DNA from 3 places in the Delftia sp. UME58 genome. Region 2 is predicted to be linked to each of the others. Evidence: predicted binding sites of a transcription regulator. Region 2 holds the regulator's gene; each other region holds the start of a gene.
What was found. Region 2 encodes HrcA, which represses chaperone genes, less so after heat shock. Its sites were predicted from a motif close to TTAGCACTCNNNNNNNNNGAGTGCTAA; they were not measured.

Region 1: the regulator HrcA is predicted to act here: its motif matches at 6,059-6,085, upstream of A9976_RS14215 (co-chaperone GroES).
Region 3: the regulator HrcA is predicted to act here: its motif matches at 1,632-1,658, upstream of rpoH (RNA polymerase sigma factor RpoH).

The regions. Positions count from the first base shown of each region.
Region 1 covers NZ_LZZV01000052.1:250,563-260,859, forward strand. Annotated here, with positions in the region: gene A9976_RS14190 (TIR domain-containing protein) at 79-1,122, opposite strand; gene A9976_RS14195 (IS4 family transposase) at 1,488-1,826, opposite strand; gene A9976_RS14200 (hypothetical protein) at 1,893-2,252, opposite strand; gene A9976_RS14205 (DUF4238 domain-containing protein) at 3,048-3,977, opposite strand; gene A9976_RS14210 (hypothetical protein) at 4,491-5,348, opposite strand; gene A9976_RS14215 (co-chaperone GroES) at 6,173-6,463, shown strand; gene groL (chaperonin GroEL) at 6,510-8,153, shown strand; gene A9976_RS14225 (PLP-dependent aminotransferase family protein) at 8,263-9,540, opposite strand; gene A9976_RS14230 (VOC family protein) at 9,652-10,297, opposite strand, start outside.
Region 2 covers NZ_LZZV01000055.1:351,645-361,941, reverse strand. Annotated here, with positions in the region: gene creB (two-component system response regulator CreB) at 1-717, opposite strand, end outside; gene rapZ (RNase adapter RapZ) at 747-1,649, opposite strand; gene recN (DNA repair protein RecN) at 1,654-3,429, opposite strand; gene A9976_RS17190 (NAD kinase) at 3,432-4,328, opposite strand; gene hrcA (heat-inducible transcriptional repressor HrcA) at 4,360-5,364, shown strand; tRNA gene A9976_RS17180 (tRNA-Ile) at 5,432-5,510, shown strand; tRNA gene A9976_RS17175 (tRNA-Arg) at 5,688-5,764, shown strand; gene A9976_RS17170 (CHASE2 domain-containing protein) at 5,840-8,209, opposite strand; gene A9976_RS17165 (FecR domain-containing protein) at 8,237-10,024, opposite strand; gene A9976_RS17160 (response regulator transcription factor) at 10,021-10,297, opposite strand, start outside.
Region 3 covers NZ_LZZV01000038.1:33,104-43,400, forward strand. Annotated here, with positions in the region: gene A9976_RS11535 (tripartite tricarboxylate transporter substrate binding protein) at 1-560, opposite strand, end outside; gene rpoH (RNA polymerase sigma factor RpoH) at 657-1,601, opposite strand; gene acs (acetate--CoA ligase) at 2,018-4,000, opposite strand; gene A9976_RS11550 (acyltransferase domain-containing protein) at 4,120-5,031, opposite strand; gene mdcB (triphosphoribosyl-dephospho-CoA synthase MdcB) at 5,028-5,888, opposite strand; gene mdcG (malonate decarboxylase holo-[acyl-carrier-protein] synthase) at 5,885-6,580, opposite strand; gene A9976_RS11565 (biotin-independent malonate decarboxylase subunit gamma) at 6,595-7,296, opposite strand; gene A9976_RS11570 (biotin-independent malonate decarboxylase subunit beta) at 7,302-8,219, opposite strand; gene mdcC (malonate decarboxylase acyl carrier protein) at 8,216-8,548, opposite strand; gene mdcA (malonate decarboxylase subunit alpha) at 8,559-10,241, opposite strand.

The DNA of each region.
Region 1 (10,297 bases), on a different contig from region 2:
GGCCAGCGCGGGAGAGCCCCGAAAAAACTAAAGATCAGTGGCGAAAAAACTAATGTGTAGTGGCGTTCCGCACGCAGTCTATTTGCCGTACATGTCATCCAGCTCTTTTTGGCCGTCGCGATATTCCTTCCAAGCCTTGGCGTTGGTGTCTTTGATGTTCACTTCCACGTATGCCGATCGCACTCGGTGTAGAAGTTCCTGCAAGGCGGTCGACATGTCAGTAGTCGCGCGCTCAATCTCTTGCCAGTCAATTTCTTGCTCGTGGTCCAGAGGCGCGTCGCCAGGGTTAGCGAAGACGTAGTTATCCCCACCAGGCATGTCGTGATACCTTCCGGGAAACGCGAGCGTTGTCGCCCACGCATCGGAAAGCTTGGAAATGGTGGCAGACAGAATCGGGTCGTAGACGTGGAACAGACTGTTGGTCACGACTCCCTTGTAGCTCTCCCAAAACCAAAAGATCTTGCCGCGAAGGTACCGAGGCAACCCTACGATGTAGTCGTCCAACGTGGGGATGTGGAGCTGCGACAGGAGCCAAGTTAAATTCTCGACATCCCGCTGGTGTTGAATCTTCTCCGGCGTCAGCCCACGCAGCTGTACGGGCGTCTTCGGGCTCTTGTCGATGACTGCTTGGATAGCCATTTGAAGGAGCGAGGCCAAATCTGTCGCAGATTTCTTCTTTTCGGGAGAGGGGGAAGTGAAGCTGTACTTGCTGACGCGATTTTGAATGATGTCGAACGGAAGGTCCTTTGGGAATTTCCCGATTGCGTCGTTGAACAGGAGGATGGTGCGGTCCCACCCGACCAATGCGATCGCGTATCCGAGCTCAATGAGGACGTTCGGATTCGCGCACGGGCGCTTAGCCCGTTGCGATGTGACCGTGGTAATGTCTGCAATGTAAATGTCCGCAGCGTCAATTTTCTCCAAAATTTTGTTCGCGATGTTCGGACTTCCCGATGTACCGCGTGTCGCCTCGTCCAGCACGACCGCGAGACCAGGATTTTTAGCTTCAATCGCCTTCTTAGCTACTTTTAATGCATTGCGAATGGCGCCGGAGTTGCTGTCTGACGGAGAGTCGCTTTGCCAGGAGAAGAAGACGCGAGCCGTTCTGGAAGGGTTTGTCATCGGATTAATCTTATCTATTTAGCTTCCGAGAAGTGCCGCTCCGTCAGTCAAGGGCATGCGCGAGCGACTTGCTGGGATCGGGTGCGTGTCGATCCTATCAAAGGTCAGGCGCTCGGCGGCATCCGGATGGGGCAACACTGCCGACCAAGACCGGACCGGACTTAGCGGCGGGCTCGCGCATGCAGCCTGAACGTTCCGTGCGCAAACCGGAAGGAAGTGGGAAATGGAAACCCATGTCTGCTTTGGGCCAACCGCGATCGCTGGTCGCACCCGTCGCCCAATGACGGCTATTGGCATCCGCAGACAACGGGAAGCGCCAAACGACCGACCGCAACCAGCCTAAAGCCATCGTCTTACACACAACTCTAGCCTGCCCGAAGATTACGCACACCCTCAACGAACACGGCCACATCCCGCAAGCCCAGCCATAGCGTCTTGGCCCCTGGCTCCCCATCACCCTTGCGTCCCAGGAAGCCCCCCAACTGCGCAATCAACCGAATCGCCTCTCCCAACGGCGACGTCTTCCTGGGCACAGGCTTTTTGGTCAGCGCATACGCCGCCTTCCATTCATCCCTGTCCAGCAGCACGTCGGCTGGCAGCTGTGGCAACGCTCTGCCCAGCCTCATCAACTGATTGATCCGCCAGGCCACCACCAGGTACAGGGCCAGCACCGTCTCGATGCACTGGCTATCTTGCAGCTGCAACGCCTCGACTCGGCAGCCTTCATTGAGTATCAGAAACAGCAGCTCTATCTCCCAGCGGGCCCGGCATCAGTCGATCAACTGCAGCGCCTGCTCCAGGGTATCGACCTGCCGGTTACTCAACAGCCGCCAAAGTACCGGCTTGGCGCCTTTGGGCGCACCCATCTCCTCGGCCAGCACACACGTCACGGGCAGGCACTGCCTGGCTCCATCGTCGAGCTGCACGCGTTGCACCCGGATGCGCTGGGTTACGCTGCGTGCCTTGCGTCCCCGCCCTGCAGGCAACTCAAAGCGCACCTGCCCAAGTACCGGCGCCTGGGCCAGTTGCTGCCATAGCCGCCCGCCTTCAGGCAGAGCACGGTCATGCTGGCAGCGGATCAGGTAGTCGGCTGCATGCTCTAACTGCCTGGCCCGCACCAGCAAGGCCATGATGTCAGCCTCACGGTCTCCCTCGGACTCCACAGAGGTCACCAGCCGAGGCTTCGATGCTCGTTCGCGCCTGATCTAGGGCAGTCACTCTGCACGGGTGGCTGATCTTGAGTGCGCTCAGCCCCAAGGCCATGGGCGCCCTGCGACGGCAGGACTCAGCCCGCAAGGCTGCATGGTGATTCAGCGCCAGCCTTCGCTGGAAGTTCTGTGTGCTCCTGCAGGCCGCGCGTCGCCGCTGGCCAGCGCGGGCGCGTCCCGAAAAAACTAAAGATCAGTGGCGGAAAAACTAATGTGTAGTGGCGTTCCGCAGCGTCGCTGCACACTGCGGAACGCCAATGAACACGCAGCGCGCCACGCCGATAACTCGTTGATTTCTCACGTCCTCGCAAGCCATGCGCCATCGATCTTTAGAGAGATGCGCCACTTTACTTTCGTCTGCACGGGAAACGCGCCACTGTACTTTAGATTTTTTGGCCAGCAAGGCTGAATAGCGAGCTATCGGCCGAGGCTCAAGCGCTCAAGGCCGATGTGCTGCGGCGTCGCGGGTTGTCAAGGGCTCTCGTGTGGCAGCTAGCGACCCATTGCCGCCGGTTTGAGTGTCCTGGTTCAGCGACTGCTTTATCTGTACGGTTCCTGGGAGTACGAGGAATCTGCGCTCTTGGCCTACGATGTTCTTCTGCCCGTTAAGAGGCGCTCCGAGCGCAAGGCAAACACGGAAGCTTATTGCAAAGCATCGGGCGATCATATTGCTATATTAATACCCATATCCAAACTCCACACGTGAACACCAAGCTTTCAAGATTCTTTGGATTTTTTGATAAATGGCGAGTCTTTAATAAGGTCATTCTCATTTTTTGCGCTGATTAAAAATTTTCGACCAAATCCTGTGTGCAAAATACGAAGTTGCTTAATAATTTGGGGTTGCAGTCGGCGCCATACTATGGCCGAATCAATCCCTGGAGTATTTGTCCAGGGAGCTAGCGTTGTTCGAAATTGGATAATTTTGCTTTCAGCGTCTGTATCCGGCAGAAGAAAGCAGTGAAAATTCGGCCCAAGAGGGACGGAAAGGATGGTGTCATTTTCATGGAGTACGTTATAAACGGTTTGCGGTAGAAAATTAGTATTTATTAGTATCTCCGACACTGGGTGGTCGCTAGTTACAAGACTATTATCTTCTACATAACTAAGAACTATCTTATAGCCATTAATCAATCGAGCGGGCAGTCGATTCATGCCAAGCTTTACGAGTTCATAAGGCCGATTCTGTTGTTGGAGTAGCTTCTTTTCCACGTCCGATAGGCCGCTTGCTTGTATGGAACTTTCAATTTCCTCTACTGTACGCGAGGTGCGTATGAGTTGAGCACTGATGAAATCTAGCAAATTTTTTTTCGCGTCTGGTGCAGACAAAAGCCGGGCTGCTTCCTCGCACATAGCCTCTTCTCGTGACACAGAACTCGTGAGATTCTCAGGATCTAATTTAGAAATACTTTTGAGTAGCGGAGCGACTGCAGACTCTATATCTCCCAAATAATTCTCTATTTCATTACTTGGATTTGCGGCATCATCCTCGTAGAAGTAGTCGTTGCCCAAAATTCTCCTGGTCGCCCTGGGTGAGCTTTTATCTTCGAGCAAATCGTGCAACCACACGTGATTTTCTGGATCAAACCACAAGCGCAGGTAATGTTGTGGAACTTGATGCTGAAACTTTGTTATTTGCTTATTCATTTGTGAAGTTTGAAATTCGAGATGTCTTGAAGACTGAATTCGGTTGGTGACAGTGAACTTCATCCAGCTAAACGCAATTCGTAACTATAGAACATCTGAAGGTCGGCCCAAACTGAATGTAAATTGTCGGCGATAGGCGTCATGAGCCTATTTTCGATGTTGCGAAGTCTCAGAGCATTATGACTTCGTTGAAGTGTATGTCAGGCGTTAACGTCTAGTTATGGCCGCCAGCTGTCCTTGTGTGAGGGCAGGCCTTTCTACGGAGCGCTAAGCGCCCCCTGGTGTCTCGCGTAAGCCTCCCTGTAGCGGGCGGGATGTTGGCCGCGACATTCCCGGGAGCGCGCCACTCTGGCTCGATTTGAGCCATCCAAACGATGCTCACCCCTCATCGCGCCAGTGAGGCAGGGCGGCCGAGCACTCGAAACCACCCCACATAGGTCATCGCCAGAGGCTTCGCTCCTCATCCGCGCCCGACCTGAAGTGAACGCGACCCCAGCTCTCGATCGCCCATACCTACATGACCCGCTCGCCCATCTGGAAGAGCGCAGCCTCAATCTCGCGCAGCGTTGCGAACTGGCTCGCCTGGCCGGCATTGAGCAGTGCGTCAGACAGCAACCAATTGGCACGCACGTTCCAGGTGTAGTGAACCTCGGCTCGGGTAATCCCGGGAAAGATTCCGGGAGCCGCATTGCGGTGACCGTGGGCACTGCCATTTGCCGGCAAAGTTCCAAACCGGAGATGAGTCGGTAAGTTCACCTGCAGCAAGTTCCTGACGTTCGTCCACCAGTGATTAGCAAGCCACGTTAAAGACGCCGCCACTCGGCTGTCGTAGATGATGAAGTCATCGATCAGCAATGCATACACCTTGGTCATTCCGGCATTGAACCGAAGGCCCTCCACTGTGCTCACGTCGTCGCCGTTAGCATGGTCAAGGACCACGGCGGTCAAGAGCGCGTGCAGGTTCGCGTGGTGGCGCGCCAACCATGGCTTGTTTCCGCCATTTGGCGTCGTTGTGTAGACCCCTCCCCAGTGAAGGATACCCGCAACCGCTCCTGCTAGCGCAAGGGTGTGCTCGTCACGGAATGCCCTGCGCAAGGCATTTTGCAGCGCGTCCAGCACCACCGCGTTGTTCGCAAGGGTTGCGCCGGTGGCAAGTGGCGGCACGATGGGATGGACGTACGGGTAGCCATTGTGCGGGTTTGGCAGACCGGCTTTGGCTCTCAATGGCCACGCGTAGGCGTTCATCGCTGCCGGCAGACTCGCATAGTGACGGTGCCCGACAGTGAAGGGCACCGGTTGCCCTTGTAGGCTTAGCGCGAGCCAGTCCCGAAAACTTGCTACCTCGCCGACCAAGTACTGGTTTCGATTCATCGCTTGTCCATTGTTGGGCGTCGCCCGGTTCTAAGGCACTCCGAGCCGGTCGCTCCTGAACGCCGCCTCGTGGCCGACAGCTGCACTTGTGCGAGGCAAGCCTTTCTACGGGGCGCTAAGCGCTCCTCGTGTCTCGCATCAGTCTCGCTGCAGCGGGGGCATGGCGGCCGCGAAGTCCCCGGGAGCGCGTTACTCAGGCTCGATTTGAGCCATCCAAGCGATTCTCACCACTTATCGCGCCAGTGTGGCAGGGCGGCCGAGCGCTCAACCCCCTCATAGGTCCTCGCTAGAGGCTTCACTCCTTATCCGCGCCCGACCTGGTCAAGGCCCTCTTTAGGACTGGCCTGTCATCGCGCCACGAAGGCGGAGCACTCCGCAGAGGTCACCAGCCGAGGCTTCGGTCCTCGTTCGCGCCTGATCTAGGGCAGTCACTCTGCACGGCTGGCTGATCTTGGGTGCGCTCAGCCCTGCGGCCAGGGCGCCCTCAATGCGAGGTTAGGACACAGCCCGCAAGCATGGTGAGTCAGCGCCAGCGTTTCGCCGGAAGTTCTGTGTGCTCCAGCAGGCCGCGCGTCGCCGCTGGCCAGCGCGGGCGCCCAGAAGAAACTAAAGATCAGTGGCGGAAAAACTAATGTGTAGTGGCGTTCCGCACGCACACACTGCGGCACATCCGACCCTACCCCTTGAAACCTGGCCGAATTGCCTTATTATTAGCACTCGTTGGGAATGAGTGCTAACAGTCCTCTGTTCCACATTGCTTCGAATGCCGGCCCGCCGGGCCGGCAAGTCTTTGTTTCAACTTTGTTGATGATTTAGGAGTTGGTATGAACCTGCGTCCCCTGCACGATCGCGTGATCGTGAAGCGCCTCGAGAACGAAACCAAGACGGCTTCGGGCATCGTGATCCCCGAGAACGCCGCCGAGAAGCCCGACCAGGGCGAAGTGCTGGCAGTGGGCCCCGGCAAGAAGAACGACAAGGGCGAAGTGATCGCTCTGAACGTGAAGGTCGGCGACCGCGTTCTGTTCGGCAAGTACAGCGGCCAGACCGTCAAGGTCCATGGCGACGAACTGCTGGTGATGAAGGAAGACGACCTGTTCGCAGTCGTCGAAAAGTAATCCGCGCTTCGAAACCGCACTTTCCAACTGAATCCGGAGAATTGAAATGGCAGCAAAAGACGTAGTTTTCGGCGGCGAAGCACGCGCCCGCATGGTTGAAGGCGTGAACATCCTGGCCAACGCGGTCAAGGTCACGCTGGGCCCCAAGGGCCGCAACGTGGTGCTGGAGCGCTCCTTCGGCGCCCCCACCGTGACCAAGGACGGTGTCTCGGTCGCCAAGGAAATCGAACTCAAGGACAAGCTGCAGAACATGGGCGCCCAGCTCGTGAAGGAAGTGGCCTCCAAGACCAACGACATCGCCGGTGACGGCACGACCACCGCCACCGTGCTGGCACAGGCCATCGTCCGCGAAGGCACCAAGTACGTGGCCGCCGGCCTGAACCCCATGGACCTGAAGCGCGGCATCGACAAGGCTGTCGCCGCCCTGGTGGAAGAGCTGAAGAAGCAATCCAAGGCCACCACCACCTCCAAGGAAATCGCCCAGGTCGGCTCGATCTCCGCCAACTCCGACGAATCCGTGGGCAGCATCATTGCCGAAGCCATGGACAAGGTCGGCAAGGAAGGCGTGATCACCGTTGAAGAAGGCAAGTCGCTGGCCAACGAACTCGACGTCGTCGAGGGCATGCAGTTCGACCGCGGCTACCTGTCGCCCTACTTCATCAACAACCCTGAAAAGCAGGTTGCCCTGCTGGACAACCCCTTCGTGCTGCTGTTCGACAAGAAGATCAGCAACATCCGTGACCTGCTGCCCACGCTGGAAGCCGTGGCAAAGGCCGGCCGTCCCCTGCTGATCATTGCAGAAGACGTCGAAGGCGAAGCCCTGGCAACGCTGGTGGTGAACACCATCCGCGGCATCCTGAAGGTTGTGGCTGTCAAGGCTCCTGGCTTCGGCGACCGCCGCAAGGCCATGCTGGAAGACATCGCCATCCTGACTGGCGGCAAGGTCATCGCTGAAGAAGTGGGCCTGGCGCTGGACAAGGTGACCCTGGAAGACCTGGGCCAGGCAGTGCGCATCGAAATCGGCAAGGAAAACACCACCATCATCGACGGTGCTGGCCAAGCTGCTGAAATCGAAGCCCGCGTCAAGCAGATCCGCATCCAGATCGAAGAAGCCACCAGCGACTACGACCGCGAAAAGCTGCAAGAGCGCGTGGCCAAGCTGGCTGGCGGCGTTGCCGTGATCAAGGTTGGCGCTGCCACCGAAGTCGAGATGAAGGAAAAGAAGGCCCGCGTTGAAGACGCCCTGCACGCTACCCGCGCTGCTGTGGAAGAAGGCATCGTGGCCGGCGGCGGCGTGGCTCTGCTGCGTGCCAAGCAAGCCGTGGGCGACCTGAAGACCGGCGATGCCGAGCAAGACGCCGGCATCAAGCTGATCATGAAGGCCATCGAAGCGCCCCTGCGCGAAATCGTGGCCAACGCCGGTGGCGAGCCCTCGGTGGTGGTCAACGCCGTGCTGAACGGCTCGGGCAACTACGGCTTCAACGCTGCCAACGACACCTACGGCGACATGCTGGAAATGGGTATTCTGGACCCGACCAAGGTGACGCGTACGGCCCTGCAGAACGCCGCTTCCGTGGCATCGCTGCTGCTGACGACCGAAGCCATGATCGCCGAGTCTCCCAAGGCTGAAGGCGGCCCTGCCATGCCCGACATGGGCGGCATGGGTGGCATGGGCGGCATGGGCATGTAATTGCCCGCCGCAACCGGGCAGGCCTTGCGCCATGCCCGGTTTGCCCAGCAAGACAAAGGCCGCCCTCGGGCGGCCTTTGTCATTGCACGAACGCTTTTGCCGATGTCTTTCAGGACACGGCCTGGCCCCAGGCCCGGCCCAGGCGCGCCACGGCCTCGGTGATCTGGGGCACGGTGGGCGCCGCATACGACAGGCGCATGCACAGGCCGGCCTTGTCTGCCGCATCGGCCGGGAAGAAGGCCTTGCCCGGCACATAGAGCACGCCCTGCTCCACCGCTGCCGTGAACAGCGCACGGGCCAGGGCCTGGGAGTCGCCCGCAAGCCGCTGCGGCGGCAGCAGCCGGGCCCAGACGAACATGCCCCCCGCAGGCCGCACGAAGCGGATCTGATCGCCCAGGGCCGACTGCATGCCAGAGCACAGCGCATCCATGCGCGCCGCGTACTCGGCGCAGGCCTGGGCCAGCTGGGGCGCATAGCGGCCCGAGCGCAGATAGTGCGCGGCGATCATCTGCGCCAGCGGCGAGGTGCACAGGTCGGCCGTCTGCTTGGCGATGGTGCAGCGGCGCAGCAGCTGGGCGTCGGCCAGCATCCAGCCGATGCGCAGCGCAGGCGCCACGGTCTTGGACAGGCTGGACAGGTAGACCACGGGATTGGCCTGGGCGCCGCACAGCGCCAGGCCCGTTTCGTAGATCGACGGTTCGCGCTGGCCGCTGAAGCGCAGCTCGCCATAGGGGTCGTCCTCGACGATGACAAAGCCATGCTCGCGTGCCAGCTCCACCAGGGCCGTGCGCCGCGCCGCGGGCAGCAGGGTGCCACCCGGGTTGGAGAAGTTGGGCACGGTGTAGAGCAGCTTGGGGCGACGCGCATGGGGCCACTGCGCCAGCAGGCGGGCCAGGGCCTCGGTGTCCAGGCCCTGCTCGTCCGTGGGCACGGCAACGACCTGTGCCTGGGCCAGCTTCAGGGTCTGCAGCGTGGCCGGGTAGGCGGGCACCTCGACCAGCACCGGATCGCCGGGCTCGACCAGCACCTTTACCAGCAGGTCGAAGGCCTGCTGCGAGCCCGTGGTCACGATCATGTCGGCCGGCGTGCAGGCAATGCCGCGCGTGGCGCACAGCGCGGCCAGGGCTTCGCGCAGCGCAAGCTGGCCTTCGCTGGCGCCGTACTGCAGGCTGGTGGCGGCATCCTGCTGCAGCGCGGCCACGGCGGCCTGCTGCAAACCTTCGGCATCGAACAGGCTGGGCGATGGATAGCCTCCGGCCAGCGAGAGCATGCCGGGACGGCTCAGGTAGGGAAACAGCTCGCGGATCGGCGAGCCTTCGGGCTGTGCGAACAGCGGGTTGAACAGATGGGCGGTGGGCGACGACGCGCCCTGGTCTGCGGTGCTCATGAAGGCCTCCGGCAAATGGCAAAAACAAAGGGGCGCACGCGCAGGCCTGGCGCCTGTGCATGCGCCCCGGGGAAGGGGATCGACGGTGGCGGGCTCAGCCCGGGTCGGCGCTTATGCGGCGACCTTGGTGGCCTGGCCGCGCAGCGCGCTGCGCAGCTGGTCGATGGATCGCTGCTGGGCCTGCTCGTACAGCGCGATCTCGTCATGCACGCGGGCACCCAGGTCGGCCTCGAAGGCCTGCTGGGCCGCATGGGCCGCGTACTGCTTTTGCTCTTCGCCGCCCAGGTTGGACTGGAAGATGCCGGCCGCGCTCACGGGCAGGAAGTCTTCGTAGACGATGGGCTCGGCCTGGGCCAGGCCGCGGGTGACCAGCGCGTCCAGGTCGGACGCGGCGGCCGCTGCGGCCTCGCCTGCGGCCAGGGCGGCGCCCTCGTCGCTCAGCGTGAAGCGGTAGAAGGCCAGGTCTTGCCGGCGCAGTTGCTCATGGGTGTCGGGGAAAGCCTCGAAGACCTGGGCCAGGCGGCTGCCGTAGTCGGGTGCGGCACTGCCCGCGCTGCCCATGTCGCGCACCTGGGCCAGCAGCTGGTCGTAGAGCGCGCGGCCCTTGCGCGTGAGCGCCACGCCGCGCTGCTCGATCTCGCCGAAGCGCGCCGTGTGCGAGCCCGCGCCCGTGGCATCGCCCGCAAAACGCACGATTTCCTTGAGCGCCTTGAAGCTGGTCTGGCGCAGCAGGATGGGGCAGGCGCGGCGCGGCGGG
Region 2 (10,297 bases):
GCCCGGCAGCGTCAGGCTGTAGCCCATGCCGCGGTGGGTGGTGATGAAGTCCTGCTGCGGCGCCTGGGCGCGCAGCTTGGCGCGCAGGGTCTTGACGTGCGTATCCACGGTGCGGTCCGTGCTGTCGCTGTCCTGGCCCCAGATGCTGTCGAGCAGGAACTCGCGGCTGAGGATGCGCCCGGGGCGCTCCAGCAGGCAGCGCAGCAGCTGGTACTCGCGCCGCGTGAGATCCAGCGCCACACCCTGCATGCGTACGCGCTGGCCCTGCTGGTCGATGCTGAACAGGGTGCCGGCGGGCGTCGGGCTGGTCGCTGCAGCGGGTTGCAGGCGCTGTGCGCGCCGCAGCAGGGCGCGGGTGCGGGCCACCAGCTCGCGCGGGCTGAAGGGCTTGGTCAGGTAGTCATCGGCGCCCAGCTCCAGGCCCAGTACGCGGTCCATTTCCTCGCCGCGTGCGCTGAGCACCAGCAGGGGCACGACGGCGCCGGCCTGGCGCAGCTCGCGGCACCAGTCCAGGCCGTTGCCATCGGGCAGGCCCACGTCCAGCAGCAGGGCATCGGGCGGCTGCGCCTGCCATTGCGCGCGTGCATCGGCCAGCTGCAGGCAGTGGCGCACGGCAATGCCGTCACGCTCCAGCGCATAGCAGACGGTGCGCGCGATGGCGGGGTCGTCCTCCACAAGCAGCACACGGGGGGCATTCGTCAACGGCGTGCCTTGCATCGCAGTGTTCCGGAGGCGGGGCCTGGCGCTCAGATGTCGTGCGCAAGCAAGTCGGCAGGCTTGAGCGTGGGCCGGCTGTCCAGCGATCGGTGCCGGCACAGCGTGGGCCAGCGCGGGGCGAAGTGCCGTGCCAGCTCCTCGACCAGGAAGACCGAGCGGTGCTGTCCCCCGGTGCAGCCTATGGCCACGGTGACATAGCTGCGGTGGTTGCTGGCCATCATGTCCAGCCAGGACTCCAGGAACTGCTGGATGTCGCGCCGCATCTGGTCCACGCCGGGCTGCTGGCGCAGGAACTCGGCCACGGGTGCATCCATGCCGGTCAGCGGGCGCAGCTGGGGTTCGTAGTGCGGGTTGGGCAGCATGCGCACATCGAACACATAGTCGGAATCCGAGGGCAGGCCGTGCTTGAAGCCGAAGGACTGGAAGACCAGGGTCATCTGGCCCACCGGGGCCGCAATCAGCTCCTTGATATAGCTTTGCAGCTGGGACGAGCGCAGGTGGCTGGTGTCGATGACATGCGACTTCTCGCGCAGGTCGCCCAGCAGCTCGCGCTCGTTTTCTATGTCCTGCACCAGGGCGCGGCGGCCTTCGGCGACCGGCCCCTGGGACAGCGGGTGGCGGCGCCGGGTTTCGGAGAAGCGCCGCACCAGGGTGCCCGTGGTGGCGTCCAGAAAGACCAGGTGGGGCACGACGCCCTGGCGCTGCAGCCGTTCCAGCTGACCGGGCAGGTGGGGCAGTCCGCCGGCGCTGCGCGCATCCATGGCGATGGCCACCTTGTTGCTGTGGCGGCCATGCTCCAGTTCGACGAAGGCGGACAGCAGCTCGGGGGGTAGGTTGTCCACGCAGTAGTAGCCGGCATCCTCCAGCGCATGCAGGGCGACGGATTTGCCCGATCCGGACATCCCGGTGATCAGCACGATCTCAAGCGACATGGCATCAGCCTCCATTGGTGTTGCGCGCGCCGTTGGCCGCACGTCCCGGCTTGGATCGTGCGCGTTCGGCATCGGCCGGTGGCCGCTGCCGGCCGGCCCGTCGCGGGGGCGGGCGGGGCGCGGGTGCCTGGCGCGCCATGGCCAGCATTTCGCGGGCATGGGCCATCGTGGTTTCGGACTGGCGCTCGCCACCCAGCATGCGCGCCAGCTCGGCCTCGCGTGCGGCGCTGTCCAGCGGCTGCACGGTGCTGAGCGTGCCTTGCCTTGCGCGCTGCTTGGCCACCAGGTAGTGCTGGTCGGCGCAGGCGGCAACCTGCGGCAGATGGGTGACGGACAGCACCTGGCGCGATCGACCCAGTGCGTGCATGAGGCGGCCCACGGTCTCGGCGACGGCGCCGCCCACGCCCGAGTCCACCTCGTCGAAGATCAGCGTGCCGGCCTCGCCCAGTTCGCTGGTGGTCACGGCAATCGCCAGCGAAATGCGCGACAACTCGCCGCCCGAGGCCACCTTGGCAATCGGCTTGGGACTGGCGCCCGGGTGGCCGGCGACCAGAAAGGCCACGCTGTCCACGCCAAAGGCACCGGGGGAGTCGGCCGTGGACAGGGCGGCCTCGAACAGGCCTCCTTCCATGCCCAGCCCCTGCATGGCCTGGGTGATGGCGCGCGACAGGCGCGGCGCGGCCAGGGCGCGTTGCTGCGACAGCACCCGGGCGCTGGCCTGGTAGTGCTGCTGCGCCGATTGCTCGGCGGCATGCAGGGCCTCGATGTCCACGGCGGCGTCCAGCTGCTGCAGTTCCTGGCGCCATCCGGCCAGCAGCGCGGGCAATTCATCGGGCGTGCGGCGGTAGCGGCGCGCCAGTTGCATCCACAGCGACAGGCGCTCATCGAGCTCGGCCAGGCGCTCGGGGTCCAGGTCGGCGCGGCGCAGATAGCTTTGCAGCGAATGGCGCGCATCCTGCGCCTGGGCCATGCATGAGGCCAGCACGTCTGCAATGTTCTGGAAGTCCGGCTCCAGGTGCTCCTGGTTCTGGATCAGATGGCTGGCGCGGCCCAGCGGGCTGATCACGCCGGCCTCGTCGTCTTCCAGCATCTGCAGCGTGGTCTGTGCCGCATCGATCAACGTCTGGGCATGGGACAGGCGCGTATGCTGGGCGTTGAGGTCGTCCCACTCGTCGGCCTGCGGGGCCAGCTTGTCGAGTTCGGTGATCTGCCACTGCAGCCGCTCGCGCTCGCGCTGCAGGCTGTCCTGGGCGGATTGCGCATGCTGCAGCGCCTGCCGGGCCTGGGACCAACGGCTCCAGCAGCCCTGGACCTCGCGGCTGTCGATGCCGGCATAGGCGTCCAGCAGGGCGCGCGCCGCATCGGGCCGCGTGAGGCTTTGCCAGGCATGCTGGCCGTGGATGTCGATGAGCTGCTCGCCCAGGGCACGCAGCTGCGTGGCCGTGGCTGGTGTGCCGTTGATCCAGGCGCGGCTGCGGCCCTGGGCGTCCACTGTGCGCCGCAGCAGCAGGCCGCTGTCCTCGCAGGCCAGGCCTGCGGCCTCCAGCCAGGGGCGCAGCCGTGCGCAGCCGTCGAACTCCACGCAGATATCGGCCTGGGTGCAGCCTTCACGCACCACGTCGGCGTCGGCGCGGGCGCCCAGGGCCAGCTGCAATGCGTCGATCAGGATGGATTTGCCGGCGCCGGTCTCCCCGGTCAGCACGGTGAAGCCCGCCTGCCAGTCCAGATCAAGGGCCTGCACGATCACGAAGTCGCGCAGAACGATGCGCTTGAGCGCCATGGTCAGGCGCCTCCCTCGTTCCAGCCCAGTTTCTTGCGCAGCGTGGCGAAGTAATTCCAGCCCTTGGGGTGCAGAAAGCGCACACTGTGGTGGGCGCGGCTCACGAGGATACGGTCGCCGTGCTGCAGCGAGGCCAGGGACTGCATGTCGAAATTGGCGCTGACATCGCGCCCGGCCACGACCTCGATCGTGACCTCGTTGGCATCGGACAGCACGATGGGGCGGTTGGACAGGTTGTGCGGCGCAATGGGTGCCATCACCCAGGCGGGGATGGACGGATGCATCATCGGCCCGCCCGCGGACAGCGCATAGGCCGTGGAGCCCGTGGGCGTGGCCACGATCAGGCCGTCGGCGCGCTGGTTGGAGACAAAGCGGCCGCCCACCTCGATGCGCAGCTCCACCATGCCCGAGGTGCCGCCGCGGTTGACCACCACGTCGTTCATGGCCAGGGCCTCGAACACGCACTGGCCGTCGCGGATCACGCGGGCGCACATCAGGGGGCGCAGGTCCTCCTCGTATTCGCCCTGTAGCATGGGCGTGAGCGTGGCCTCGAAGTCCTCCAGCGCGATGTCGGTGACAAAGCCCAGGCGGCCCTGGTTCACCCCGATCAGGGGCGTTCCGTATTGCGCCAGGTGCCGGCTCACGCCGAGCATGGTGCCGTCGCCGCCGACGACCAGGCCCAGGTCGCAATGCCTGCCCAGGCCATCGACATCGAGGGTGGGGTAGTCTGTGAGCCCTGCGTGCAGGGCCGATTGGGTATCGAGCACGACTTCGCAGCCCTGGCGCCTGAGGAAGTCCGCAATGCGCTCAAGCGCGTTGCTGGCATTCTCGGACGGGGCGCTTGCGCTGGGAGCGTGGTACTTCCCGATCAAGGCAACGTGGCGAAACGTGGACGTCATTTCCGGCAAATTACATCATTAAAATCATCACATGCTCGACGAACGTGCCAAGTTGTTGCTCAAAGCGCTGATCGAGCGTTATATCGCTGACGGCCAGCCTGTGGGCTCGCGAACCCTGTCGCGTGCGTCGGGGCTTGAATTGTCGCCTGCCACGATACGCAATGTGATGGCTGACCTCGAAGACCTGGGGTTGATCATCAGCCCGCACACCTCGGCGGGCCGCATTCCGACCGCCCGGGGCTACCGGCTGTTCGTGGACACCATGCTCACCGCAGACCGTGCCGATATCGTGACGCCCGAACTCGCGCCCGAGCAGCCGCAGAAAGTCATCGCCAACGCCGCCAACCTGCTGTCCAGCCTTTCCCAGTTCGTGGGTGTGGTGCTGGTACCGCGCCGCACCTCGGTGTTCAAGCACATCGAATTCGTGCGGCTGTCGGAGCGGCGCTTTCTGGTCATCATCGTATCGCCCGACGGTGACGTGCAAAACCGCGTCATCTTCACCGATGTGGACTACTCGGCCTCGCAGCTGATCGAAGCCTCCAACTTCCTCAACAGCCACTACGCGGGCCTGGCCATGGAAGAGGTGCGCGAGCGCCTCAAGGGCGAGGTGGAGCTGCTGCGCGGCGAGGTGGCCACGCTCATGCAGGCGGCCGTCAACATCGGCACGGAGGCCATGACCAGCGCCCAGGAAGACGTGGTCATCGCGGGCGAGCGCAACCTGCTGTCGGTCAGCGATTTCTCCAGCGACATGGGCAATCTGCGCCGCGCCTTCGACCTGTTCGAGCAAAAGACCCAGATCCTCAGGCTGCTGGATTTTTCCAGCCAGGCGGAAGGCGTGCGCATCTACATCGGCGGTGAAAGCCAGGTCGTGCCTTTCGAGGAGCTGTCCGTGGTCAGCGCGCCCTACGAGCTCGACGGCAAGGTGGTGGGCACGCTGGGCGTGATCGGCCCCACCCGCATGCACTACGACCGCATGATCCAGATCGTGGACATCACCTCCAAGCTGGTCAGCAACGCGCTGAGCCACAAGCGCTGAGTCCCGCAGGTTAGGCCCTACAATAGTTGTTTGCCATGGCGTGCATACGCGCTGCCTTGGTGAATCAGGGGCCTTAGCTCATGCTTGGTTAGAGCAGCGGACTCATAATCCGTTGGTGCCCAGTTCGACTCTGGGAGGCCCTACCATCCATTGGTATGGAAAGCCTGCCGCCCTTCCGGGCGGCAGGCTTTTTTGCTGGGCGCAGGGCTGCCGCATGGCGGGCCATCGCCCGGTTGCCGGTGGATGCGGCTGCCGGTTTTTTTGCAGAAATATGGCGCTTTTGTCCGGGAGCCCCAAAACCCGCTGCTACAATGCGAAGCGTTGCGGCTGTAGCTCAGCTGGATAGAGTACTTGGCTACGAACCAAGGGGTCGTGGGTTCGATTCCTGCCAGCCGCACCAAAAAACGCAAAGCCCTGAAGTTGAAAGACTTCAGGGCTTTTTCGTTTTCCGCATCCGTATCCCTGGGATGTCAGGTCAGGCCTGTTGCGCTTTCGGCAGCACGACGCTGAAGGCGCTGCCCTGGCCGGGCATGCTTTCTATCTCAAGCCGCCCGCCATGGCGGGCGGCCACGGTGCGCACGAAGGCCAGGCCCAGGCCCACGCCGTCGAGGTGCCGGTGATGGTCCAGGCGCTCGAACGGCTGGCTCAGCCGGGCGACGGCCTGCCCATCCATGCCGGGCCCGTGGTCCCGGATGGTGAGGCGGCAATGGCCTGCGTCCTGCTGCAGCAGGCATTGCACCGTGGCGGGGTTTGCCTGATCTGCACGCGCTCCGTATTTGATGGCGTTGCCGATCAGGTTGACGGCCGCGCGGTGGAGCATGCCCGCATCGCCCAGCACGGGGCATTCATGTTCGGGCAGGTGGAACTCCAGCTGCACGTGGGCCGCAGAGGCCTGGGCCCAGCAGCTTTCCACGGCCTGGTCCAGCACCAGGCCCAGGTCCAGCCGTTCCCGGCGCAGCGCCTGCTGCTGGGCGCGTGCCAGGTGCACGAAATCGTCGGCCAGCTGCAGGGAGGCCTGGGCATAGCCTTCGATGCGCGGCAGCAGGAGGCCGAGGTCGGGCGCCTGTGCGGCGCCGCGCTGCATCTCCAGCAAGGTGATGATGGAGGCCACGGGCGCACGGATGTCGTGCGAGATGAACTGCATGGCCTGGTCGCGCTGGGCCTGGGCGCTGCGCAGATCGCTGATATCGACCAGGGTGATCAGCCAGCCCGTGGTGGGAGGTGCCTCGAAGGTCTGGGTCAGCAGCATCAGGCTGCGTCCCATGGGGTCGCGCCCCTCGCTGCTGGGCGGCAGACCGTGGGCGGCAAGCGCCTCGTGCGTGAGCAAGGGCTGGCCGGCGGATGCGCCGGCTGCCGTGTCCAGGACCCGCAGGCCATCGAGCAGCCGAGGCAGGGCATCGCCGGCCCTGAGGCCATGCCCCAGGCTGCGCGCATAGGCGTGGGCTGCGGCATTGGCCAGCAGCACATGGCCCTGCCGGTCGCAGACAAAGGTGGGCGAGGGCAGCTGGCGCAGGCTTTCGCTGACGAAATGGTGCAGGGCGCGCAGTTGGCGCGAAGCCTGCTCCACGGCCGCGATGCGCTGGTCCAGCAGGTCGCCGCCCAGGCGCAGCGCGGTGGGCAGGCCCTGGCCCTGCAGGTCGCGCAGTTCCAGCGCCAGAAAGCGCGCGGCCGCGCGCAGGCGCAGCCAGCTCCAGAGCGGATAGGCCAGGGCCAGGCCCAGCAGGCCGGCTGCAGGGGCCGTCTGCACCTGCCACAGGCGCGGCGCAAGTCCGGCCAGCGAGAGGCAGGCCAGGGCCAGCAGCGCGCAGGCCAGCATGCCGCCGGAAGGGCCCAGCCAGGCCAGGGCCAGCAGGGCCAGCAGCACGGCTGCCGCATTGAGCGCGCGGTTGAGCGTGGCCGAAGCGGGATGCGCATGAGAGCCCTGCAGGCTGCCGTTGAGCACGTGGGCCAGCATCTCCACGCTGGAGATGGGCCGCGCGCTGGTGCCCAGTGGTGCGGTGAACCGGCTGCCCAGTCCGGCGGCCGTCGTGCCGATGAGCACGTATTTGCCGCGGAATGCGGCCGCAGGAATGCGGCCGCGCAGCACGTCGATGTAGGAATAGGTGGTGAAGGGCGAGCGGTCCCTGGCGCCTTGCTCCGGCCCGGCCTGTGCAAAGGCAATGATCTCCTGCTGGCGGCGCTGCCAGGAGGGTGCGTCGGGGTCCATGGGCGGCACGGGCTCCGGGCGGGCGCATGCGCGCCCGTTCTCGCCCACGCAATGCAGGGCCAGCGCCATGTGCCACCAGGGCTGCTGCGCACTGCCTTCGACGGCATGGAAGCTGCGCACGGCGCCATCGGCGTCCACGGGCAGCTGGGTATGGCCCAGCGCCGCTGCGGCCTGTGCGAAGGTCGGCAGCGGGCCGCTGCCTGGCGCCACGGGCAAGACGGTGCGGCCGCTGCGCTGCAGAACGCGCGCCAGCAGCAGGTCGTCGCCGGGGTAGTCCAGGTCTTCCTCGCTGAGCATCACGTCCAGGCCTATGGCGCGCGGCGGTGCCTGGCTGATGCGTTCCAGCAGGCCGGCGTGCAGAGCGCGGCGCCAGGGCCAGCGGCCAATGGCGTCGATGCTGGCATCGTCTATGGCGACGATGACGATGTCCTGCGATGCCTTGGGCCGGTGCAGCCAGCTGGCCGTGTCCTGGACGAAGCCGTTGATGCGGTCCAGCTGCCCGTCGCCGCCGAGCCAGAACACCAGGGACAGCAGGCCCGCCGCCAGCAGCAGCCAGTCCCGCCGCAGTCCACGGCCACGCGCTGGCGCTGGCTGCGCCGTCGTGGCGGGGCTGTCAGGCGGGGGCGGCAGGGTGGACAAGCGCGGTCAGGGAATGAACGGGCACGGCTACTGGCGCTGCAGGCGCTCTCCGTTGCCCGAATGCATCATCTCGCCGCTGGCATCGACGATCCAGCGGCCGGTGCGGAACTGGCGCGCGGCCGAGAAGTCGCTGCGCAGGCCGTTGGCATCCTCGATCTGCAGGCGCAGGTAGTAGCTGCCTGCGGGCAGGTCCTCGGTGCTCCATTGCGGCTGGTCGGTCCAGAGGTCAACCAGCGGCGCGGTGAACTCCTGGTCGCGCGCCACCATCACGTGGTAGCGCTGGCCGGGCTCGCCGCTCCAGCGGATCTGGCGGCTGCCTTCGGCCGGGCCGTCGCCCAACTGCAGCGCGCTGGCCGAGGGCTGGGCAGGAACGGCAGCCAGTTGCATGGTCTGGGCGGGGGCGAACGGACCCTGGTCGGGTTGGCCATCGGCCAGCGTGCGAATGCTGGCGGCACGCCAGAGATAGCGTCCGGCCGGCAGGCGTGCCAGCGTGGTGGCGGGCAGTGCGCAGTCGTGCAGGTCGCGTGCATCGATGGCGGGCTCGGCAAAGCCGGCCTGCGCATCGGCAGAGACGACCTGGATGCGGTAGCGCGCAGCGCCCACGACCTGGGTGCATTGCAGGCTGGCGCGACCCAGGCCCACGGTGGCGTCGGCCTGCGGCGATTCATACAGCGGCGGCACGGGATGGGCCTTGACGCGCAGGGCGCGGCGGCTGGCTGCGCCCGGAATGCCCTGGGCATCGATGCCGCGCAGGGACAGCACGTAGTCGCCGTCCTCCACACCCGCCAGGCGCAGCGGCGATGCCGTGGCCTGGAAACTGGCGCTGCGCAGCACCTGGGTCATGTCGGCATCGCGCGACAGCTGCAACTGGTAGCGCACGGCGCCCGGCAAGCCGGGCAGGGGCAGGCTGATCCAGTTGGCGTCTTCCGCCAGCGCGGGCCACGCCGTGATGTCGGGTGCACCCAGCATGGGGCGGGGCTCGCCCACGCTGCCATTGGCAGCAACTGCCACGCCCTGGCCCGGGCGCAGCAGCGCATCGCCAGTGTTTGCGCCCGAGGCGTCGGAGCCCACGGCGACGGTGCCCTCATCGACGGCGGCCGCCGTGCTGCCGGCGGCATCGGCCTGGACCAGGAAACGGGTGCCGCGCACGCTGGTCGATGCAGCGGGCGTGCGGATCTCGAAGCGGCGCTGGGCGTTGGCGGGTTCAGGCGGCACCGAGGCCTCGACGCCGCCCTCGCGCAGGTCCAGTACGGACTGCAGGCTGCCGGCACGGCCCTTGCGGCGCATCTGGCGCAGCACCACATCGGACTGCGACTGCACGCGCACCAGGGAGCCATCGGCCAGGCGTACGGCGACGAATGCGTCCGGGGCCAACTGCAGGCGTTCGCCTTCCTGCAGCGTCTGTCCCTTGCGCAGGGGCTGGCTCGCATCGTCTCCGGCCGCGCCTTGCGTATCGGCCAGGTGGTCCAGCGGGCGCGTGCTGCGCGCATCGCCCTGCACGAATTCCACGGAGGCCACGGCGGCGCGCAGCAGGCGCACGGGGATCTCCAGCACGGAGCCAGGCCGCAGGCGGTAGGGATTGGCCACGCCGTTGTGCTGCTGCAGATCGGTCCACTGGCGGGCATCGCCCAGGTAGCGCGCCGCCAGCTGCTCCAGCGTGTCGCCGGCGACGACCCGGTGCGCCATCGTGTCGCCGTTGCGGCCCACGGGCTTGATCTGGGCCTGTGCGCTGCCCAGGCCCAGCAGGCCGAGGGCGGCAAGCATGCAGGCCCGTGATACGGGCCTGCCCAGGGTGGCAGCCATGCGTACGGTCATGATGCCTGCTGCAGCGCCTGCAGGGCTGCGTCGGGCACATCGAGGCGATAGCCATAGCCGTACACGGCACTGATGGCATAGGGCTGTCCGGCGCGCAGGTTCAGCAGGGCACGCAGGCGCGAGATATGCGTGTCCAGCGAGCGCGACTGCACTTCTGCGTTGTGCCCCCACACTGCTTCGCGCAAGTGCTCGCGCGACAGCAGGCGGCCCTGGTTCTGGAACAGGGTCAGGGCCAGCGTGTACTCGCGGTGCGTCACTTCGATGGGCTGGCCG
Region 3 (10,297 bases), on a different contig from region 2:
TCGGGCCTGAGCGCGGAGCGGCTCTTGAGCAGCTCCATGCCCAGGTGGCCCACCGTGCCCACGCCTGGGGAACCGTAGCTCCAGCGGCTGCCAGCCTGGGCAGCGGCCTCCAGGAAGGCGCGGCCCTCGGGCGCGCCGGCCGGAGCCACCAGCACCAGGGGCGCCACGCCGATCAGGCTGACGGGCTGCAGATCCTTCACAGGGTCGTAGCGCACAGCGGGGTTGAGCAGGCGGGCAATCGTCAGGTTGCCGTTGATCATCACGCTGAAGGTATGGCCGTCGCGCGCACGGGCCACCTGCTCGCCCGCGATGTTGCCGCCTGCGCCCACCCTGTTCTCGACGATGACGGGCTGGCCCAGGCGCTTTTCCAGCGGCTCGGCCAGGGCGCGCGCCGTGAGGTCGGGGGAGGAGCCGGCGGGAAAGCCGACGATCAGGTGCAGCGGCTTGCTGGGCCAGTCGTCGCCCGCCACGGCAGCGCAAGGCAGCAGGGCCGAGGCCAGGGCTGTGGCCAAGGCATTGGCGAAGAGGCGGCGTAATGGCGAGATGGCGCTGGCGGGCATGGGGGCGTGTGGGCCGCAAAGGCTGCGGGCAATAAAAAACCCGGAGATTATCCGGGTTTGTCTTGAAGCGGCTTGTCAGCCCAGGCCGTCAGGCCATCAGGCGAATTCGGCCAGGGCCTTCTTCATCTTCTTCATGGCAGCCACCTCGATCTGGCGGATGCGCTCGGCGCTCACGCCGTAGACGGCGGCCAGCTCATGCAGCGTCATGCCGCCCGAGCCGTCGTCGTTGACCTTGAGCCAGCGCTCCTCGACGATGCGGCGGCTGCGGTCATCCAGCGACTCCAGCGCCATGGCAATGCCGTCGGTGGCCAGATGGTCACGCTGGCGCGACTCGATCATGGCCGTGGGTTCGTGTGCGCCATCGGCCAGGTAGGCGATGGGGCCGAAGGCCTGTTCGCCATCGTCGCCGGGCGAGGGATCCAGCAGCACGTCGCCACCGGCCAGGCGCGTTTCCATCTCCATGACTTCTTCGCGCTTGACGTTGAGCTTCTCGGCCACGGCGTCGATCTCGCCCGAGGTCAGCGTATCGCGCAGCATGGCGCCGTCCTCGGCCATGGCGGCGTCGGACTTCAGGCCCTGCTTCATGGAGCGCAGGTTGAAGAACAGCTTGCGCTGGGCCTTGGTCGTGGCGACCTTGACCATGCGCCAGTTCTTGAGGATGTACTCGTGGATCTCGGCCTTGATCCAGTGCATGGCGTAGCTCACCAGGCGCACGTTCTGATCGGGGTCGAAGCGCTTGACAGCCTTCATCAGGCCCACGTTGCCTTCCTGGATCAGGTCGCCGTGCGGCAGGCCGTAACCCAGGTACTGGCGCGAGATGGAAACCACCAGGCGCAGATGGGACATCACCAGACGCCCTGCGGCGTCCAGATCGCTGTGTTCTTTGAGCTTGCGGGCATAGTCCTGCTCTTCCTCGAGGGTGAGCATGGGCAGGCGGTTGACCGCGGAAATGTAGGCATCCAGATTGCCCAGAGGCGGCACCAGGGCCCAGGGGTTAGCGGGTGCCAAGGTGGTCGCAATGGAGCCGGAGGCGTTTGTCATTGCAGAGTTCCTTTCTTCCATTCCTTCATATTAGCACTCGTTATGACCGAGTGCTAAAGCCAAAGTTCCGTGGGTTTTTCAGACGGTTGCACTCATTTTTGGAGTGCCAAAAGTCGTTTGTGCCTAGTCTGAGCGATTTTTGGAAACCCTGCTTGCCAGCGGTGGGCGCATATTGCCGGGAGAGCATTACAGTTTTTCCAGCAGGCTTTCAATCTGCCGGCCCAGTTGCAGCAGGCCGGCTGCAGCTTCGCCGCTGGATACCACCGTGCCGGGCTTGCCGCAACCGTAATCCACCAGGCCCTGCGGGCCGCGCCCGGCAACTGTTCTCCAGCATCTGGGATGCTTGAGCGGCCGAGCTGCCTCGCGGGTCTCGCGGCCTGACGGCGCTGCATCGCCTGTGGCTTGCCGCCCGGCCTTCAGCAGGCCTGTGACAGCTGCTCCAGGATCGCCGGGTTCTCCAGGGTGGAGGTGTCCTGCACGATGGGCTCGCCGCGTGCAATGCTGCGCAGCAATCGCCGCATGATCTTGCCGCTGCGGGTCTTGGGCAGGTTGTCCCCGAACCGGATGTCCCTGGGCTTGGCGATCGGCCCGATCTCCTTGGCCACCCACTCCCGCAGCAGCCTGGCGATGTCGGCCGCCTCGGCGCCGCTGGGCCGCGAACGCTTGAGGACGACGAAGGCGCATATGGCCTCTCCCGTCGTGTCGTCGGGCCGGCCCACGACGGCGGCCTCCGCCACCAGGTCGGTCATGGCCACCAGGGCGGACTCGATCTCCATCGTGCCCATGCGGTGGCCGCTGACGTTCAGCACATCGTCGATGCGGCCGGTGATGGTGAAGTAGCCGGTGCGCGCATCGCGGACCGCGCCGTCTCCCGCCAGGTAGTAGCGGCCCTTGAACTCTTCGGGAAAGTAGCTGGCGACAAACCGCTCGGGATGGCCCCAGATGTTCCTGATCATGGAGGGCCAGGGGCGCTTGATCACCAGGATGCCGCTGTCGCCCCAGGGCAGCTCGTTGCCGGCCTCGTCCACCACGGCGGCGGCAATGCCCGGGAAGGGCAGCGTGCAGGAGCCCGGCACCAGTTCCGTGGCGCCGGGCAGCGGCGTGATCATGTGCCCGCCCGTCTCCGTCTGCCAGAACGTATCGACGATGGGGCAGCGGCCCCCGCCCACCTGCTCGTGGTACCAGTGCCAGGCGGCGGGATTGATCGGCTCGCCCACGGACCCCAGGATGCGCAGGCTGCCCAGGTCGTAGCGCGCGGGATGCACCTGCGCATCGGCGTCGGCGGCCTTGATCAGCGAGCGAATGGCCGTGGGCGCCGTGTAGAAGACCGTCACCCCGTGGGCCTCGATCATTTTCCAGAAGCGTCCCGCGTCCGGGTAGGTGGGCACGCCCTCGAACACCACCTGGGTGGCGCCCAGCGCCAGCGGGCCGTAGGCGATATAGGTATGGCCGGTCACCCATCCGATGTCCGCCGTACACCAGAAGACATCGGAGGGCTGGAGGTCGAAGGTCCAGGCGCAGGTCACGGCGGCATGCAGCAGATAGCCTCCCGTGGCGTGCTGGACGCCCTTGGGGGTTCCGGTGGAGCCCGAGGTGTAGAGCAGGAACAGCGGATGCTCGGCCTGCACCCATTCCGGTTCGCAGACATCGCTCCGGGCTGCGGTGATTTCGTCGAGCCACAGGTCCCGGGGCTGGTGCATGGCGATGGCGCCGCCCGTGCGCCGTGCCACCAGCACGTGGCGGACCTGCTCGCAGCCGGGCTGGGCCAGGGCCTCGTCCACGATGCTCTTGAGGGGCAATTGCCGTCCTCCCCGCACTTGCTGGTCTGCCGTGATGACGGCGCAGGCCCCCGTGTCCGCGATGCGGTCGCGCAGCGCCGTGGCGGAGAAGCCGCCGAACACCACGCAGTGAATGGCGCCTATGCGTGCGCAGGCCTGCATGGCGGCCACGCCGTCGATCGACATGGCCATGTAGATGACGACGCGGTCGCCCTTGCCGACACCCAGGCTGCGCAGGGCGTTGGCCAGGCGATTGACCCGCACAAGAAGCTGCGCATAGGTCACCTGCGTCACCGCGCCGTCATCGGCTTCGAAGATGAGGGCCGTGCGCTCGCCAAGCCCCCGCTGGATGTTGCGCTCCAGGCAGTTCCAGCTGGCGTTGAGCGTGCCGTCATTGAACCATTCGTAGAACGGGGCGCGGCTTTCATCGAGCACGCGTGTGAACGGGCGCTTCCACGCGACGAACTCGCGTGCGAGCCGGCCCCAGAACGCCTGCGGGTCGGCGTCCGCCTCCGCGACGAGCCGGTCGTAGGCGGCGCGCCCGCTCACGCGCGCATTGCGGGCCAGCTCTGCAGATGGGGGATAGGAAGGTGCAAGGGACGGTGCAAGGTCTTGGCTCATGGTGGTTGTCTCCTGGGTCTAGAAATCAAGGGGGTCACGAAACCGGCGCAGAGCCTCAGTCGCAAAGGCTCCGGCGCAAAGGCTCCGGCGCAAAGGCTCAGGCGCAAGGCCCCGGGGCGTCAGTCCCCGCAGTGCCGGCCTATCCAGCCGGCAATGGCTGCCGCGCTGCGGAAGTCGTCGCAGGAGCGGGCCGGAATGTCCGGATGGCGCTGGTTCCACAGGCGTGCCAGCGCCTGGCCGGGGCCGATTTCCAGCACGCACCGCACCTGGCGCGCGGCAATGCTGTCCATGCAGTCGTCCCAGTGCACCGTGCCCGCTATCTGCTCGGACAGGGCCGTGCGGGCGCCTGCGGCGTCACGCACGCGCCGGGCCGTGTTGCTGAACAGCGCCACGGCGGGCGCGTGCACGGCCGCCTGGTCCAGGTCCTGTGCGAAGGCCTGGGCGGCCTGGCGCATCCACGGGGTGTGGGAAGCCACCTGCACGCGCAGACGGGTGGCATGCGCGCCCTGGCGGGCCGCCAGCGCCAGCGCCTGCTCCAGCGCCGCATGGGGGCCGCCCAGGATGAGGTTCTCGGGGCCGTTGCGTATGGCCACGGCCAGCCCGGTCTTCTCCAGCAGGGCGGCCATGCGTGCGGGCGGCAGGCCGCTGACGGCCAGCAGCCCGCCGCCGGGCATTTGCTGGGCGCAGCGGTCCATGGCAGCCGCGCGGCGCGCGGCCAGGGCAACGATGTCGCAGGCATCCAGCGCGCTCGCGGCACCGAATGCGGGCAGTTCCCCCACGCTGTAGCCCGCCACGGCCGAAGGCGCGGGCAGTTGCGGGGACAGCTGCATCCACGCGGCCATGGCCAGGCCCGCCAGCAGGGGCTGGGCCACGGCGTTGGACTCGGCCCACGGCGCATCCGCCAACCTGTCGCGCCAGTGCGAAACCTGCAGCTGTTCGCAGACTGCCTGTGTCCATGCATCGTCCGCCAGCCAGGGAAGCATGGCGGGATGCTGCGTACCCTGGCCCGAAAACAGCAGTGCAAAGCTCATGGCCGCTCGCAGATACGCAGCACCCAGCAGGCCGCCGCCAGGGTATCGGCCGCGCCGCCCGGCGAAAGGCGGCGCGCCACGAAATCGTCGCAAATGGCCTGCGCCCTGGACAGGCCGTCGGGATGCGCGCAGCCGCCTGCCTGGAGAAAGCGCCGCGCGGCATCCTGGCCATGGCGCAGCCCCTGCATGCCCGCGCGGTGGGCGAGGTTGCAGTCGTCCAGCACCGCCATGATGTGGAACAGGGCCTCCAGCCGCGCCAAGGGAGCGGGCAGCCCGCTGGCATGCGCTCTGGCCAGCGCCGGCACGGCGGTGTCGAACAGGACGGGAAAACCCAGGGCAGCCTCCTGCGAGGCGCCCCGCAGGCCGTGGCGGCGCGCGGCGATGCCGCCGGGCAGGGCGGAGGTCCGCAGGCTGCGCTGCTGCAGCGCATCCCCCCAGTGGCGGCACAGGGCCTCGCGCAGCCACGCGGGGCCGGGAATGCAGGCCTGCTCGGCCAGCACCGCGCCGCCGGCCGCGCACAGCAGGCCCAGCATGAAGACGGCGCCACGGTGGGTGTTGATGCCGCCGGTGGCGGCCAGCATGCGCTGCTCCGCCTCGATGCCCAGGCGCTCCAGCACGGGAAACGATGCGCCCTGGCTGCCCGCCTGGGCCATTTTGGGGAAGTAGCTGCGCAGCGCGAACAGGCTGCGCATGAAGCTGTGGGCATCCATGTCGTCATGGCTGCCGCGGTCCACCAGGGTCACCAGGCCGGGCTTGGGTGTCAGCGACAGTTCGTCGTAGAGGGCCAGCGTGGCCGCGCGGCCGATATGCCCGGTCGATGGCAAGGCCCGGGCCGGGTGGAGAAGGGCAGGTTTCATGCAGGAACTCCAGGCGCCGCAGCCGACGCACACCATTCATGGTCTTCACGCAGTGCCACCCCGTGCAGGCCCTTGACCAGGGCCGATCGCACCCTGCCTGCACGCCAGGCGGCCCATTCGCGCCAGGCCACGGCCCAGCCGCCGGGAAACACCAGCTCGGCATCCACGCGCGGGCCTTCCTGCGGCATGGCCTGCAGCAGGGCGGCCAGCCGATCGCCCTGTTCGGCACCATCGACCGGCACCCAGAGGTCGATGTCCGAGCCGGGCCGCAGATAGGGCAGGCCCGTGAGGCACTGCCACCCGTGGCTGCCGAAGACAAAGCCCGTCGCCCCGGCCGTGTGCAATCGCTGCTGCAAGGAGTCCAGCGCCTGCCGCAGGGCGTCGGACACCGCCAGGGGCGAGGCCATCAGCTCGTCCAGCGAGGGAAATTCGCGGGTGCCGATGGCCGCGCCGCGCGCCACATCGAAGCCCATGCGCCGCCGCTGCCAGCGCCCGGGCGCAGGCAGGCCCAGCGCCATCCGGCCGGCGCCGGCGTGGTCGGCCGACTGCCGCGCGACCACCAGCGGCAGTGCATGGTCGCGCCAGTGCGTGAGGATCTCGCGCGCCTGCGCATCCCAGGGGCGTTCCAGCAGGTCCGCCCAGGCCTGCGGGCCCAGGTCCACCAGCTGGTGGCGGTGCAGGGTGTCCAGCATGCTGCGGCCTGCCTTCATCCAGCGGCCAGAACCCGCTGCACCACCTCGGCGGCCAGCTTGCGGCCGCCGCGCTCGGCGCCGTCCAGTGCGCGCATGTCCTCGCGCGGGCTGTGGGCCAGGGCGTCGCGCAGCGCCGCCTGCAGATCGCCTTGCCACAGGCCGCGCACGCCGCCCATGGCCACGTAGTTGCTCACGCCGGGCGCGAACACCGGGTTGGACTCGGACAGGGCATTGAGCAGGGACTCGGGCAGCTTGGTGATGCGCGACATGGCGGGGATGCGCATCACGCGGATCTCGGCCTCGGGCAGGGCGTAGCAGGCATCGGCGATCAGGCCCGAGGTGATGAAGCCGCCCGACAGCGCCTGGTCATAGACCAGGCCGATGACGCGGTGGCCCCGGCGCCGTGCCAGGTCGATGCAGGTGCCCAGGTGGGCCATGGCGCGGTTGATGCCCAGCAGCTCGTCATGGCGGCGCAGTTGCTGGCCCTGCGTGTCGATCAGCAGCACGATGGGGCGGCCAGGGTGCGCGCCGACCGTCTCCAGCACCACCCGGGCCTGGGCCAGGGCCAGCCGCACGCCGATGGGCGCGTGGCCCGTGGTGCCGACGATGGCGAGGGTCTGGCCATCGAACACGGCGTGGCCTTCGAGGAAATCGCCGTTGGCCTGAATCTGGTGGCCCGGGCCGAACAGGTGCTCGGCAAGTGTGTTCCATTGCATGGCGGCTACTCCTGTGAAATGCCCGTGGCGGGCGTGGTGCGCAAGGCACGCACGGCGGCGGCGTCCAGGTCGGGCACGCGCCAGGCGTCGGGCACGCCCAGGGCCTGCCACAGGCGCATGGCCTCGTCCTGCGGGCCGATGGCGCTGCCCGCCTTGAGGGCGTCCAGGGTGTCCAGCCGCGCGCGCAGCAGCGCATGCTCCTGCAGCAGCCCTTCAAGACTCACCGGACGGGAGTGGTCCAGCGCGGCGATGGCGGCGGCGCGGAAGGCCTCGACATCGTCGGCCACCAGCGCATCGCAGTCGCCGCACAGCCAGCGGTGCTTGCCGCCCGTGGTGCGCCAGACCAGGGCGCGGTCGCGCGCATCGAATTCATCGACGCCGTGCGAGGCCTCGATCACCTCCGGTCCCGACATGGCCAGGCGGCCGATGTCGCTCATCACCACCTGGTCGGCGCAGCGCGCCACGATGCCCATGCCGCCGAAGCAGCCGTTGGCCCCGCCGATGAGGACCACCACAGGGATGCCCGAGGCGCGCACGTCCAGCAGGGCGCGCATGACCTCCGACACCGCGATCAGCCCGGCATTGGCCTCATGCAGCCGAACGCCGCCCGACTCTGCCAGCAGCAGCACGGCCGCGGGCCGCTCCAGCAGGGCGCGGCGCAGCAGGCCCACGAGCTTGGCGCCATGCACCTCGCCCACGCCGCCGCCCATGAATTCGCCCTCCTGCGCGGCCACGAACACCGTGCGCCCGCCCAGCAGGCCCCGGCCGATGGCCACGCCGTCGTCAAAGGCGCTGGGCACGCCCAGTTGTGCCAGATGCGGGCTGGTCAGACGCTCGGAGGGCGGCAGCCATTCATGGAAGCTGCCGGCATCCAGCAGCTTCGCCAGGCGCTCGCGCGCCGTGCATTCCGCGTAGCTGATCATGGCCGGCCTTCCTGCAGTTCGGCCAGGGCCTGGTCCAGCCGCAGGCTGACCACGGCCGGCGTGGCCCCCATGTCGTTGATGGACACGCGCACGCCGCCCACGGGGTGGCGCTCGCGGAAATCCTCCACCACGGCCTGCCAGATGGCGCCGAAGCCGTGTGCCGAGGTCTGCACCTGCACCTGGCAGCCATCGCTGCCCGTGCTCTCCAGCATCACCTCCAGATTGCCCGAGCCGACCACGCCGACCAGGACGGGGGCGAAGGCGCCGGCCGGCCGGCCACCTGCGAAGCAATAGCTCAGGGACTCCAGCCCTGCGGGTATCTCGCTCATATCGTCTCTCCTACCAGTTCCTGAATCGGCGGGGAGGCTGGTACAGCCCGCCCGAGGCCTGGGCCAGATCGCGCATGCTGCGCGCGGCCAGCAGATTGCGCGTGGCCTGGCGCGGGTCGATGCCCAGGTCCTGCGGACGGCGGATCACCCCGCGGTCGCGCAGGTTCTCCACCATGCGACGGTCGCGCGCCAGGCCCACGGCCGTGTAGCCGGCCACGCCGCGGATGGCCTGCTCGCGCTCTTCGTCGCTGCGGCACAGCAGCAGGTTGGCGATGCCTTCCTCCGTCAGGATGTGGGTCACGTCCTCGCCGTAGATCATGATGGGCGGCAGGTCCATGCCGGCCTGCTCCTGCAGCGTCCAGGCATCGAGCCGCTCCACGAAGGCGGGCTGCATGTGCTCGCGGAAGGTCTCCACCATCTGCACCACCAGCTTTTGCCCGCGCGGCGTGCCTGCCGCGCCGCTGCGGCCCGCGCGCGCCTCGCGCCCGGCCTTGAGCCAGGCGGCGCTGGCATGGCGCCGGCCGCGAGCGTCCGCGCCCATGTTGGGGGCGCCGCCGAAGCCGGCAATGCGCCCCAGCGTCGCGGTGGAGCTGTTGCCGTCCAGGTCGATCTGCAGCGTCGAGCCGATGAACAGGTCGCAGGCATAGTGGCCCGCCGCCTGGCAGAAGGCGCGGTTGCTGCGCAGGCTGCCGTCGGCGCCGGTGAAGAACACGTCCGAGCGCGCCCGGATGTAGTCCTCCATGCCCAGCTCGGAGCCGAACGAATGGATGGACTCCACCCAGCCGGCCTCGATGGCCGGTATCAGCGCCGGATGCGGGTTCAGCGCCCAGTGCCGCGCAATGCGGCCCTTCAGCCCCAGCGCTTCGCCGTAGGTCGGCAGCAGCAGCTCGATGGCCGCCGTGTCGAAGCCGATGCCATGGTTCAGGCGCTGGACCTCGTACTCGGCGTAGATGCCCTTGATGGCCATCATGGCCATCAGCACCTGGATTTCGCTGATCTGGGCCGGGTCGCGCGTGAACAGCGGCTCGATGACGTTGGGCCGGGGCGCCTGCACGACGAAATGCACCCAGTCCGAGGGAATGTCCACGCGCGGCAGCGCCGTGGTGGTGCCATCCACCATCTCGTTGACCTGGGCGATGACGATGCCGCCCGAAAAGGCCGTGGCCTCGACGATGGCCGGCGTGTCCTCGGTGTTGGGGCCTGTGTACAGGTTGCCCTGGGCATCGGCCGCGTGGGCCGCCACCAGGGCCACCTTGGGCGTCAGGTCCACGAAGTAGCGCGCGAACAGCTCCAGGTAGGTGTGGATGGCCCCGATCTCCAGCTGCCGGGCCGAGACCAGCTTGGCCAGCCGCGCCCCTTGCGGGCCGGAGAAGCTGAAGTCCAGCCGCCGCGCGATGCCGTTCTCAAACACATCCAGGTGCTCCGGCAGCGCCAGCACCGACTGCACCATGTGCAGGTCGTGCACCTGCTGCGGATCGAGCTGGACCAGGGCGCGGGCCAGGAAGTCGGCCTGCTTCTGGTTGTTGCCTTCGAGGCAGACGCGGTCGCCGGGCGCCAGCACGGCGTGCAGCAGCTCGGTGATGGCGCCGGCATCGACGCGCTTGCCGGCCAGGCGCGGCCCGAGGGCGGCCTGGGCGCGCGCCAGCCTGGCGGCGCGCTCCCCGGCTTTGAGGTTCCAGGAGGGGTCAGTCATGGGATATCAGGGGTTGGCGTGACATGGAGGTGGCAGGGGGCGGGCGTCCCGGTCGA